DNA from 3 places in the Streptococcus thermophilus genome. Region 2 is predicted to be linked to each of the others. Evidence: predicted binding sites of a transcription regulator. Region 2 holds the regulator's gene; each other region holds the start of a gene.

Region 1 (4,292 bases), 470 kb from region 2:
AAAATGTCCTTTGTAAATGGCTCTATAACTTGTTTGATAACTAATAACAGCTTTTCCATACTCTAATCTCAACCGACCTTCTATTTCTTCAGGAGACCATTGATACTCGAGAAATAGATGTTTGACGGACGGTATTGCTTAAATTGCGATCTATTTCAAGTATCCGTTTCCGCCTACAGTGTGATTTAGCAATATAGTAGGATTTCTGTGCATAACATGGAGAATAGTTTCCTTCTCTTAGATGTCGCTTTCACTCACGACTAATACTAGAGGGATAACGATGAAGTAACTTAGCAATTTGAGACAAATTTAGGCCTTGCGTACGGTAAACGAGAATACTTTCACGCTCTTCTATGGTAAAGTGATGGTAGCTCATAAGACTTCCTTTCGTAACTAGTTCGTTCAATTCTATTTTACTAGAAAATCTTATGAGTTTTTATTGTGCACTTATATTGTATATTCAAACTATAAATGGTCTGAATATTTTGATATAATGGAAAAAACTTATTTTTACATGGGGGATTTTATTGTGACAAGAGCCAAGGAGCTGCTTAAACAAAGGTACTATAAGCCAATCAAAGATCATCCTGAACTATTTGTTGAAATCGAGTTGGAATACCCTGTAGTTAATTTGAGTGTGAATGCTACTGATGTTTCTCTATCGAAATAGTTATTCATCTATCTTCTAAATAATTTTGATTTTCATGCGGATAAGTTTGATTCTGATAATAATCCTATTCAGCTTATTGATCAGGTTTCTGGTGATATGATTCTTTTTGAGGTCTCATACAATATAATTGAATTTGCTTTTGCAAAGGCTAGCCGCATTGCTGAAGTTGAGGAACGTCTAGGCACTTACCTCAGTATGATTCAACCGTATCTTCGTGACCATAATCATGAGTTGCAAGGATGGGGCGTAAATCCAAACTGGCAAAAAATGATAATAGGCCTGTTAAATCTCCTCGTTATAAGATGCTTATGAATTTTCTTGAGCTCTCTAAAGCAAAGAATGATCCTTTCTTTCACGATTATCCTGAATATGGCTCTTTTATCTGTGGAAGTCAGGTACAGTTAGATATCTCAAAAACATCCTATTCGAGAGTTCTAAATGCTTTTAATCAAATAGAGGGACCCAAGGCGGTATTATTGGCAAACTATTAATTTTGGGGTTCTGATTGGGATCTTGCGCTTTCACGTGATGTTTTCTGGGAGAATTCCATGCATGGTGTGTTTGAGGAAAATGCGGGGGGTATTTCCGAAGGTGTTTGAAAACGAAGATGACTATTTTTCTTATCTATCCGAGACTGCAATTTTTACAGCTACGAGGGGTGAAGTGACTTACTATTTTGAACCTATTCGTGCTAAAGACTACTTGAATAAACCAGCTATTCAAGCCTGGTCTATTCATGGTAAAGAAGTTTCAATTCAGCCGAGTGAGGACGACTTTCAAACGCATCGTTCTTATCAATTTCAAGATTTAACGACTAGGGGAACCGTTGAGTTTCGAAGTGTTTGTACTCAGCCTTTCTCAGCGACTTTTGCACCAGCAGCCCTTCATCTTGGACTTTTAGTTAACTTAGAGGCACTAGAAAGTATTTTAAAAGGCACATCTTTATTTGAAGTTTTTGATTATGATTATCCTAAAATTCGTTGCTTGTTTTCGAAAAAGAAAATCTCAAAGACTGATTTAAAATTGATCTTGCCTTTGACAGAGACTCTGCTAACTTGTGCAGAGGATGGGCTCAAAAATCGTGGCTTTGGAGAAGAAGTTTACTTAGCTCCTCTTCAAGAAAGATTAGCTGCTTTGAAAAATTGTTTAGACTAACTCCAGATAGTATAAATGTAATGTTTCGGAAAAGCTAAAAAAGTCAAAAAGCTTATTGACAATAGCATACAATAAATGGTATTATATGATAGTTGTTTCGAAAGAGACAAAAGAGAGTTTCAAAAAACTTTCAAAAAAGTATTGACATTGATTGTCAAACTTGATATAATAACTAATGTTGTTAGCGGAAATGGCGGAATTGGCAGACGCGCAGGACTAAGGATCCTGTGACCGCTTTAGGTCGTGAGGGTTCAAGTCCCTCTTTCCGCATAGTAACCAGTTAAGAGACTGGTTTTTTTATATTAAAAAAATCAAAACGCTTACAAATCATAGAAAAACTAGTTTTTTGAGTCTAATTGTGATAAAATAAACATGTAAACGGGTTCAAACCCAAAAAAATATAGGAGGCCTTTATAATGGCAATCGTTTCAGCAGAAAAATTTGTTCAAGCAGCTCGTGACAATGGTTATGCAGTTGGTGGATTTAACACAAATAACCTTGAGTGGACTCAAGCTATCTTGCGTGCAGCAGAAGCTAAAAAAGCTCCAGTACTTATCCAAACTTCTATGGGTGCAGCTAAGTACATGGGTGGTTACAAATTGTGTAAAGCTCTTATCGAAGAATTGGTTGAATCAATGGGTATCACTGTACCAGTTGCTATTCACCTTGATCACGGTCACTACGATGATGCTCTTGAGTGTATCGAAGTTGGTTACACTTCAATCATGTTTGATGGTTCACACCTTCCAATTGAAGAAAACCTTAAATTGGCGAAAGAAGTTGTAGAAAAAGCACACGCTAAAGGTATCTCAGTTGAAGCTGAAGTTGGTACTATCGGTGGTGAAGAAGACGGTATCGTCGGTAGAGGTGAATTGGCACCAATCGAAGATGCTAAAGCTATGGTTGCAACTGGTGTTGACTTCTTGGCTGCAGGTATCGGTAACATCCACGGTCCTTACCCAGAAAACTGGGAAGGTCTTGACCTTGACCACTTGCAAAAATTGACAGAAGCTGTACCAGGTTTCCCAATCGTATTGCACGGTGGATCAGGTATTCCTGATGATCAAATCCAAGAAGCTATCAAACTTGGTGTTGCTAAAGTTAACGTTAACACAGAATGTCAAATCGCATTTGCTAACGCAACACGTAAATTTGTTGCTGAATACGAAGCAAATGAAGCAGAATACGACAAGAAGAAACTCTTCGACCCACGTAAATTCTTGAAACCAGGTTTCGATGCTATTACAGAAGCTGTTGAAGAACGTATCGATGTATTTGGTTCAGCAAACAAAGCTTAATTACTGCTAAAACGTGATTAAATCAAGGTTTGTCCGCATGGGCAGACCTTTTTACAGTCATTTTGCCCCCGATTTGCCCCAGAAGTGCTATTTTGTGAGAATTTCGTTCCACCATATAGCGCAAATAAAGCGTAATTTTGTTTGAAACATTATTAAATGGCTCTTTGTCAACTGTAGTGGGTGACGAAAAGCTAACATCTAGAGAGGACCGGATAGGTCCTTTTTTATGTATGTTCAGTGTGATGAAGACACGCTTCTTAAAGTTGATAAAGTTTCTAAAACCGAAGCCCAAACGTTTGATGTCTTTGATCAACTTATTAGTCGCTTCAAGTTTCGCGTTTGAATAGTCCGTTTCTAGTGCGTTTTTGATGTATTGCTTGTGTCTAAGAAAAGTCCTAAAGACAGTTTGAAAATAATGATTGACCTTGCTCCTATTTTCCTCTATCAGTTCAAAGAACTCATATACTCTCTTCTCCTGAAAGTGAAAAAGCAAAAGCTGATAAAGTGTATAGTAGTCAGTAAGCTCTTTTGAAAAGACTAGTGTCTTCGCAACAACTTCATGTGGTGCTAAAGTTTGGCGGAAAGTCTTTGAATAAAAAGAGTTGAGAGATAGTTTACGGATGTCCTTTTGAAAAAGTCGCCAGTGATTTTTTAAATCTCAATAAGGTAGTGAATTCTTATTAAACTGGTTCATAATGGCAATTCTTGTCTTTAAAAAGGCACGTCCAAGGTGCTGGATAATGTGAAATCGATCAGGAACGATTTTGGCGTTAGGAAAGAGTTTGCGAGCCAGTGGAATATAAGCTCCAGACATATCCATCGTGATAAATTGTACCTGTTGTCGGATTTCCAATGGATACTTCAAAAAGTAGTTTCGTATAGTAGTTTGACGGCGATTATCAAGGATGGTTATGAGTCGGTTTGTCTCATAGTTTTGAGCCACAAAAGCCAACTCCCCTTTCTTGAACCCAAACTCATCCCAGGACATAACAGCAGGGAGTTTGTCATAATGTTCCTTGAAAGTAAACTGATCAAGCTTACGATAGACAGTGGACGTCGACACGCGAAGTCTTCTTGCAATATCAGTTAGTGACACTTTCTCAGTTAGGAGTTGTGTAACTTTTTGTCGGACTAGATTGGAGATTTGGCAGTTTTTCTCAACGATAGAT
Region 2 (4,292 bases):
TAGTCTCATTTATTTATGCTGGAATAATTAAGTTATTTCCTTCTAAAGGTGCCCTTTCAGGAAATGGACCGGGAATTTACTATTTTATAACCCATCCTTTGCCTTTAATTAGAACTTTATTCCAAGCACCGTATGGTATTATTAATGACTTTGTTTCTGAGCCATTAAAATACGTCAAAGAACCATCAGCATTTTTAATTGCTATATCAACAATAATATTCTTTTTACTCTTATTTATTGTTGTAATGAGAAATAAGATTGAACTTCCAAAATTCTTTAAATATTTTAGCCTTATTTTGCTTATAGCAATTGCTTCTCTGATAGTGATTGCCATATCTGGAGATCCTAGAGTATACCATAAAGGAGATATTATTGTTGGTGGCGTTCAAGGCCGTTATTATTATTTTATCCTTATGTTCATGCCACTTTATTGTGGCTCCTGGTTTAGAAAATTATTCGGCATTGCTGAAACTGTTACGAGTGAAAACTTAAATTTTGAAAGTACTTTACAATATTTGTTAGTGTATCTAAATATCCTAACTATAAGTATCGGCATATATACTCAGTTATAGACATAATTTATCTTTGTTTGAGGTATAATCGAAGCTCTCCCAATACAGATAGAAGGAAGTCAATAAATCAGAAAATGTTTTTCTTCTTTTGTTGTTTCAGAGTTTGGTCAAAGAAAAAATCATCAGCTGTGTAACTTCCCCTCCCACTTACGAATAAGTAAGTAGGAGGTTTTTTCTTATGTATAGTATTGTAGCTGAGGAGTCGGGGCTTTTGCCTCGTGAGCGTCTCTTACAAAAGGGTGCAGAGGTCTTGTCTGACCAGGAACTGTTGGCGATAGTGCTGCGAACGGGGACGAGGTCTGAGTCGGTCCTATCCATGGCCAACCGTATTTTAAAAGGAATGACGAGTTTGGCGGATTTGTCTCGCTTGTCCTTGAATGAGCTTCAAAAAATTCCTGGTATTGGGCGTGTGAAATCCATTGAGCTGAAGGCTATGGTGGAGTTGGCTAAGAGGATTGAGAAGGCTGAGTTGGCTCGTTCCGAGCAGATAATGTCCAGTCAGCAGGTGGCTCGTCGTATGATGTTAGATATTGGTGACAAGCCTCAGGAGCATCTGGTGGCCATCTACCTTGATACGCAGAACCGTATTATTCAGCAAAAGACGGTCTTTATTGGTGGGGTTCGCCGTTCGATTGCCGAGCCGCGTGAGATTTTGCATTATGCTTGTCATCTGATGGCAACTTCCTTGATTGTGGTCCACAATCATCCTTCGGGGGAAGCCTATCCTAGTCGCAATGATATTGATTTTACTCAAAAGATTAAGAGGTCCTGTGACGACTTGGGAATTTGTCTTCTTGACCATCTTATTGTTGGAAAATCAACTTATTATTCCTTTCGTGAGGAGAGGGAGGATTTTGAACTTTAAGTAGGGTCTATAAAGACACAAGAAAAGCAACTGAGTGCAGTATCAGTTGCTTTTAAAGTTCGTTTACAACGTATTCAAAGAGTTTGAGGTCTTCTTCACGTTTGTGTAGGAGAAGTTCTGGATGCCACTGAACACCAAGGTAACGAAGATCTGGTGTGTTTGATTCAACAGCTTCGACAGTATTATCCTCAGAGTCACGCGCAATAACACGGAGGTCAGGGGCCAAGTGTTTGATACTTTGATGGTGGAAAGAGTTGATAGAGGTTTCACGTCCGTAGATTTCAGCCAACTCACTGTTCTCATCAACAATAATCTTATGGTAGAGGTAATCAGAAGGCTTGTCCTGCCAGTGATGCTCAATATCTTGATGGAGGCTACCACCTAGTGCGACGTTCATGAGTTGGGTTCCACGACAGATTGAAAAGATGGGTTTCTTCTGCTTAGTGGCTTCCTCAATGAGTGCCATTTCAAAGATATCCCGTTCGAGGAAGAAGTCATCTTCACTGGCATGGTTCTCTTCGTTGTAGAATTTAGGGTCAACGTTTTGTCCACCGATGAGGATAAGCTTGTCAATCATGGAAATATAGGTTTTAGCCTCCGAAGGTTCGGATACGGGTAGTAGGATTGCTAAGCCACCGGCTCTTTGAACTCCTTCTACAAAGCCAGATGGGGCATAGGACCATTTGATGTCTTTATGGGCTGGATTAGGTCTTACATTGGCTGTGATTCCGATAATTGGTTTAGTCATTGTTTCTCCTTGATTTTTCCTCTTCTTTCATGAAATAGAGTAGGGTTTGTAGTTCGCTAGTCAAGTCTACATATTGGACCACCACGTGGCGTGGAAGATTGAGGTTGACTGGAGAGAAGCAGAGAATGCCTTCAATTCCAGCATCAACTAAAAGCTCAGCCACCTCCTGTGCCTTGACTGATGGCACTGTCAGGATGGCCGTTTTGATATCTTCCTGGGCAATCTTGTCCTTGATTTGAGAGATACCATAGATAGGAATATTGTCTTCAGTCTGGCTTCCTACCAGTTCGTTATCGTCTGTATCAAAAGCCATAACCAGCTGCATGCGGTTACGTTCTTGAAAACGGTAGTGAAGAAGAGCACGTCCGATATTTCCTACTCCTACAAGGACCACCTTAGTTGTCGCATTATCATTAAGGAGTTCTGCGAAAAATGTCATCAGCTTACTAACGTCATAACCAAAACCACGACGACCTAACTCACCAAAATAGGAGAAGTCACGACGCACTGTAGCAGGATCAATTCCAATTGCTTCAGCAATTTGTTTGGAACTTGTTTTGACGATATTTTCACGATGGAATCGTTTGAATATTCGATAATAGAGAGAGAGACGTTTAGCAGTAGCGTTTGGAATGTTTTTCTCATATGTCATTGATCGCATTTCCCTTCTTGAATTAATATGATTCACTTATATTATTTTAGGAAAGGTTTGTGAAGATTGCAACAAAATAGTATAAATGATGCGATATAAATAACCTATCACTAGGATAGGTTATTTATATATCTAAAAATGGTTTAGACCTCTTCTTGCTCAAAAACTTGACGGTCTACTAAACTCTGCATCAAGAAGTAGAATTTTTCTTGTAAGATATGGTGGTCTTCATTTTTAAAGATATTAATGTTACGAAGGCCAGATTTGTCTGTGATTGACAATTTGAAACCTGTCAAATCTTTGTTAATAGTGATCTTTAGTGGGAAACCTTCACCTGAGTTAGGCACTTTTTCGAGTAGACGGTGTAACTCGTAGTTTCCAATTTTATTTTGTACAAAAGTTGTATCACGAAGGGTGAATTTTTTGACATTAGAGCTGATGGTGTAACGGTATTTACAGTCAGCCAAATGGATGCTTTTTTCAAATGCCATCTTAGTCTCCTATGATTTGATTAAGTTTTTCTGCTAGGGCCTGAAGTTCTTCAGCAGTGTTTTCCTCTGATAAACTAACGCGGATAGCTGTTTTAAGCTTGTCAGAATCCTTGCCATATAGGGATTGGATGACGTGGCTTGGGTCAACAGTTCCAGCAGTACAAGCAGATCCAGTTGAGACAGCAAATCCAGCCAAGTCTAACAGGGTTAAGAGAGGTCCATTTTCCTTGCCAGAAAAACTAATGTTGATAACGTGAGGTAGACTGGGTCCTACGCTGTTAATCTCGTAAGGAACAGTGAGAGAATTAAGGAACACCTGACGGATCGTTTCAACATGCTTGTAATTGTCTTGGTAGTTCTTACTAGCTTGTTTGTAAGCTGCGGTCATGCCTGCAATACCGACAAGATTTTCAGTGCTGGCACGACGCTTTTCCTCTTGTTCACCACCGTGGAGTAGGTTGTCAAAGTGCAAATCATTATGATAGAGCAGGCCGACACCTTTAGGTCCATGAAATTTATGAGCACTGATTGAGAGAAAATCGACACCGAGTTCTTCTGGGTGAATTGGAAGTTTTCCTGCAACCTGAACAGCATCCACGTGGAAAGCAGCCTGGTGGTTGGTGAGCAGGTCACCAATTTCCTTAATAGGAAGTAACTGACCAGTTTCATTATTGGCATACATGACAGAAACCAGAATAGTATCGTCACGTAAGGCCTCAGCAATCTGTTGGGCTGTAATGACCTGATTGACCGGCTGGATATAAGTAACCTCAAAACCAAAACGCTCTTCCAGGTAGGCCATGGTGTGAAGGACAGAGTGATGCTCGATAGCAGTCGTAATCAAATGTTTCCCCCTAGCTTGATTGGCAAGGGCATAACCTTTGATAGCTGTATTGTTACCCTCAGTCCCACCAGAGGTGAAAATGAGTTTTCGAGCAGGAACTTGAAATTGCTTGGCCATTTC
Region 3 (4,292 bases), 190 kb from region 2:
AAAAAAGCTACCATACCAGTAACAACTCTTTTCATCTTTAACTTACTACATTATATTATATTGATTGTCTAATATTCATGTAAAATACTATCATCTTATCACTCCTATATAATCCTAAGAGAGAAAATAACTAAAAATAATCTATTATCCACACTACTTGTCCTTACCCGATAACTTATTACTTGAGTCGCTACTATGTTCAGGTTGATAGTCTGACAAATCCTTATGGATACGTTCAGCATAAACGGCTTTATTTCCTGATTCAGCATGGTCAACCAGATCCTCGACAAGTTCTTTATAATTTTTTGTAGAGATAGTCCAGTTGACCCCATTATCTTCGATAAATTGAAGTTCCTTTCCAAATTATCTGAACCTGTCAAAGGTATACAGAACAATTCTTTATCAATATCCTTAAATTGCGTTAAATCACCGTTAAAGTTTTCACACTAAAGGAACTTTGTTGTGAGATCTTTGCCCTTACCCTTTTCATCATTACTCTTATCAGATTGGTTCCAGTACTTCAACTTGTCAATATTAATACCATAGGGACTCATAAGGAGAGTACGAACAGCAGCTTCAGCACCATGGAAACTAACAGAGAGTGAAGTAAAAGTCACTGTTGCTTCATCTTTCTTGACTTTCACTTCCTTCAGTTTATAGTCCTGAATCTTGCCAATCATATTACGGCTTACCCTGAGAAACTTTGAAAACACTTGAGTTGGTGTCTTAGTATTAGCCTTGACACGTTATGTCGAAGTTGATTCGTTTTTTCTTTTCAGCTGACTTATTTGAAGCACAGGCTACAAGAACCAAGCATGTTGCTAAAATCAAGCCCAGATACGTAAAAACTTTTTCATTACTTTTATTATCTCATTTCTATTACTTACTAATTAAGATAGCACAGGTCTAATGATGCTTTAAGGTCAACTAGCAACGCAAAAAGTCAAAACTCTACTATTATATAATCACGAATCACGCCAAATCGTCTAAGTCTAACTGTCTACCTTCTTGGTCTTCCAAACCTGTCAGCGTAACACCAAGCAGGCGAACGCCACTACTATTTTCCTCCAGCTGATCAAAAATACTATGAGAAATCCTATCGATGGTGTCAAAATCCTGGGTTGATTTGTCCAAGGTCATACGTTTGGTTAGGGTTGAGAAGTCCGAATAACGAACCTTGATGACAATGATACGACCGACTTTTTTAGCTTTCTGGGCGCTTTCCGCTACCCGTTTAGCATTTTTAGTCAACTCAGCCTTGATGTCATCTTCATTATACAGGAGCTTACCATAGGTTCGCTCACTTCCGATAGATTTACGGACACGATTAGGCTTTACTGGGCTATTGGAAATGCCTCTAGCCTTGCGAAAGAGGTCAAAGCCAAAACGTCCAAAGCGGTCTATTAAGGTTGTCTCAGAAATTTTCAGAAGATCGGCACCGGTGTAGATGTCCATGTCATGAAGACGTTCAACTGACTTTTTACCTACCCCATGAAACTTTTCAATGGGTAGCTTTTCCAAAAAGTCCTGAGCTTCCTCTGGCAATACCACCGTCAAACCAGCAGGCTTTTGAAAATCAGAGGCGAGTTTGGCGATAAATTTATTATAGGAAACGCCTGCTGAACAAGTCAGATGGAGTTCCTGCCAGATATCATACTGGATAAACTTGGCTACCTTAACCGCTGATTTGATACCAAGCTTATTTATCGTCACATCAAGATAGGCTTCATCGATAGACATAGGCTCAACCAAGTCGGTATAGCGTTTAAAAATCTCGCGAATTTGCATCCCTACCTCTCGGTAATGGCTATAATTTCCTGAGATAAAGACAGCGTTAGGACAACGTTCATAGGCTTCCTTAGAAGACATGGCTGAATGGACACCATATTTTCTAGCCTCGTAATTACAGGTTGATACCACACCACGTCCCCCTGTTTTTCTAGGATCGTGACCGATAATAACTGGCTTTTCCTTAAGACTGGGGTCATCCCTCATCTCAACCTGAGCAAAAAAGGCGTCCATGTCAATATGGATGATTTTCCGACTGGTATCATTTATTAGAGGAAACTCTAACATGGCTCCCTGCCTCCTTTCTCAGATTTATCTCATTGTAAAGCTTTTCACATAAAACTTTAGGACTACAAAGCATTCTCCCCTTATGATACCAAAATCTATCAAAAAATAGAAATTTATAATACAGATTTATTGTTTTCAAAACTGTATTATAAAAGAATGTCTCTAAAAACGGAGTTTTAAAGTTATGTAAGCGGTTACTGTATGATATAATACTTCTAGAGAATGTAACAGATGATTTTGTTACATTCTCTAGAAAGTACTATAGGAGATCCAAACTATGGCAACGGTTAAAACTAACACAGATGTTTTTGAAAAAGCGTGGGAAGGCTTTAAAGGAACTGACTGGAAAGAAAAAGCAAGTGTGTCTCGCTTCGTACAAGCAAACTACACACCATATGATGGTGATGAAAGCTTCCTTGCAGGACCAACTGAACGCTCACTTAAAATCAAAAAAATCATTGAAGAAACTAAAGCTCACTACGAAGAAACTCGTTTCCCAATGGATACTCGTCCGACATCAATTGCAGATATTCCTGCCGGCTATATTTCAAAAGACGACGAACTAATCTACGGTATTCAAAATGATGAGTTATTCAAATTGAATTTCATGCCAAAAGGCGGAATTCGTATGGCAGAAACAGCTCTCAAGGAACATGGCTATGAACCTGATCCAGCTGTTCACGAAATTTTTACAAAACATGTAACTACAGTAAATGACGGTATCTTCCGTGCTTATACATCAAATATCCGTCGTGCACGTCACGCACACACTGTAACTGGACTTCCAGATGCTTACTCTCGTGGACGTATCATCGGTGTTTATGCTCGCCTTGCTCTTTACGGTGCTGACTTCTTGATGCAAGAAAAAGTAAACGACTGGAACTCTATCGAAGAAATCAACGAAGAAACTATTCGTCTTCGTGAAGAAGTTAACCTTCAATACCAAGCACTTCAAGATGTTGTTCGCCTTGGTGACCTTTACGGTGTAGATGTTCGTCGTCCAGCCTTCGATACTAAAGAAGCTATCCAATGGACAAACATTGCTTTTATGGCTGTATGTCGTGTTATCAATGGTGCGGCTACTTCACTTGGTCGTGTGCCAATCGTCCTTGACATATATTCAGAACGTGACCTTGCTCGTGGTACTTACACTGAATCAGAAATCCAAGAATTCGTTGATGATTTTGTCTTGAAACTTCGTACTGTAAAATTCGCACGTACAAAAGCTTACGACGAACTTTACTCAGGTGACCCAACATTCATCACAACTTCTATGGCTGGTATGGGTGCTGACGGACGTCACCGTGTTACTAAAATGGACTACCGTTTCTTGAACACACTTGATAATATTGGTAACGCTCCAGAACCAAACTTGACAGTTCTCTGGACTGACAAATTGCCATATCCATTCCGTCGCTACTGTATGAAAATGTCACACAAACACTCTTCAATCCAATACGAAGGTGTGACAACAATGGCTAAAGACGGTTATGGTGAAATGTCATGTATCTCATGTTGTGTATCACCACTTGACCCAGAAAATGAAGAACAACGTCACAACATCCAATACTTTGGTGCTCGTGTTAACGTTCTTAAAGCCCTTCTTACTGGTTTGAACGGTGGTTACGACGATGTTCATAAAGACTACAAAGTATTTGACATCGATCCAGTCCGTGATGAAGTTCTTGACTTTGACACTATTAAAGCTAACTTAGAAAAATCTCTTGACTGGTTGACTGACACTTACGTAGATGCCCTTAACATCATCCACTACATGACTGATAAGTACAACTACGAAGCTGTCCAAATGGCCTTCTTGCCAACTAAACAACGTGCTAACATGGGATTCGGTATCTGTGGTTTTGCCAATACTGTTGATACATTGGCAGCTATCAAATACGCTACAGTTAAAACAATCCGTGACGAAGATGGCTACATCTACGACTACGAAACAATCGGTGAATACCCACGTTGGGGTGAAGATGACCCACGTTCAAACGAATTGGCAGAATGGTTGATTGAAGCTTACACTACTCGTCTTCGTAGCCACAAACTCTACAAAGATGCAGAAGCTACAGTTTCACTTCTTACAATCACTTCTAACGTTGCTTACTCTAAACAAACTGGTAACTCTCCGGTCCACAAAGGTGTTTACCTTAACGAAGATGGTACTGTGAACCTTTCTAAACTTGAATTCTTCTCTCCAGGTGCTAATC

Evidence for each region. Region 2 encodes Rex, which represses fermentation and respiration genes when NADH is low (regulators of the CRP and FNR family bind a similar motif). Its sites were predicted from a motif close to TTGTGAANTANTTCACAA; they were not measured.
Region 1: the regulator Rex is predicted to act here: its motif matches at 2,182-2,199, upstream of E3C75_RS01295 (class II fructose-bisphosphate aldolase).
Region 3: the regulator Rex is predicted to act here: its motif matches at 2,109-2,126, upstream of pflB (formate C-acetyltransferase).

Annotation. Positions count from the first base shown of each region.
Region 1 is NZ_CP038020.1:257,633-261,924, reverse strand. Features, by position in the region: partial or broken gene E3C75_RS12225 (IS30 family transposase) at 1-376, opposite strand, end outside; partial or broken gene E3C75_RS11430 (glutamate-cysteine ligase family protein) at 530-1,825, shown strand; tRNA gene E3C75_RS01300 (tRNA-Leu) at 2,010-2,095, shown strand; gene E3C75_RS01295 (class II fructose-bisphosphate aldolase) at 2,242-3,123, shown strand; partial or broken gene E3C75_RS01290 (ISL3 family transposase) at 3,322-4,292, opposite strand, start outside.
Region 2 is NZ_CP038020.1:1,887,317-1,891,608, reverse strand. Features, by position in the region: gene E3C75_RS09905 (DUF2142 domain-containing protein) at 1-572, shown strand, start outside; gene radC (RadC family protein) at 751-1,437, shown strand; gene E3C75_RS09895 (gamma-glutamyl-gamma-aminobutyrate hydrolase family protein) at 1,490-2,185, opposite strand; gene E3C75_RS09890 (redox-sensing transcriptional repressor Rex) at 2,178-2,837, opposite strand; gene E3C75_RS09885 (DUF1831 domain-containing protein) at 2,981-3,328, opposite strand; gene E3C75_RS09880 (cysteine desulfurase family protein) at 3,330-4,292, opposite strand, start outside.
Region 3 is NZ_CP038020.1:2,078,845-2,083,136, forward strand. Features, by position in the region: gene E3C75_RS10890 (hypothetical protein) at 447-680, opposite strand; gene dinB (DNA polymerase IV) at 973-2,076, opposite strand; gene pflB (formate C-acetyltransferase) at 2,354-4,292, shown strand, end outside.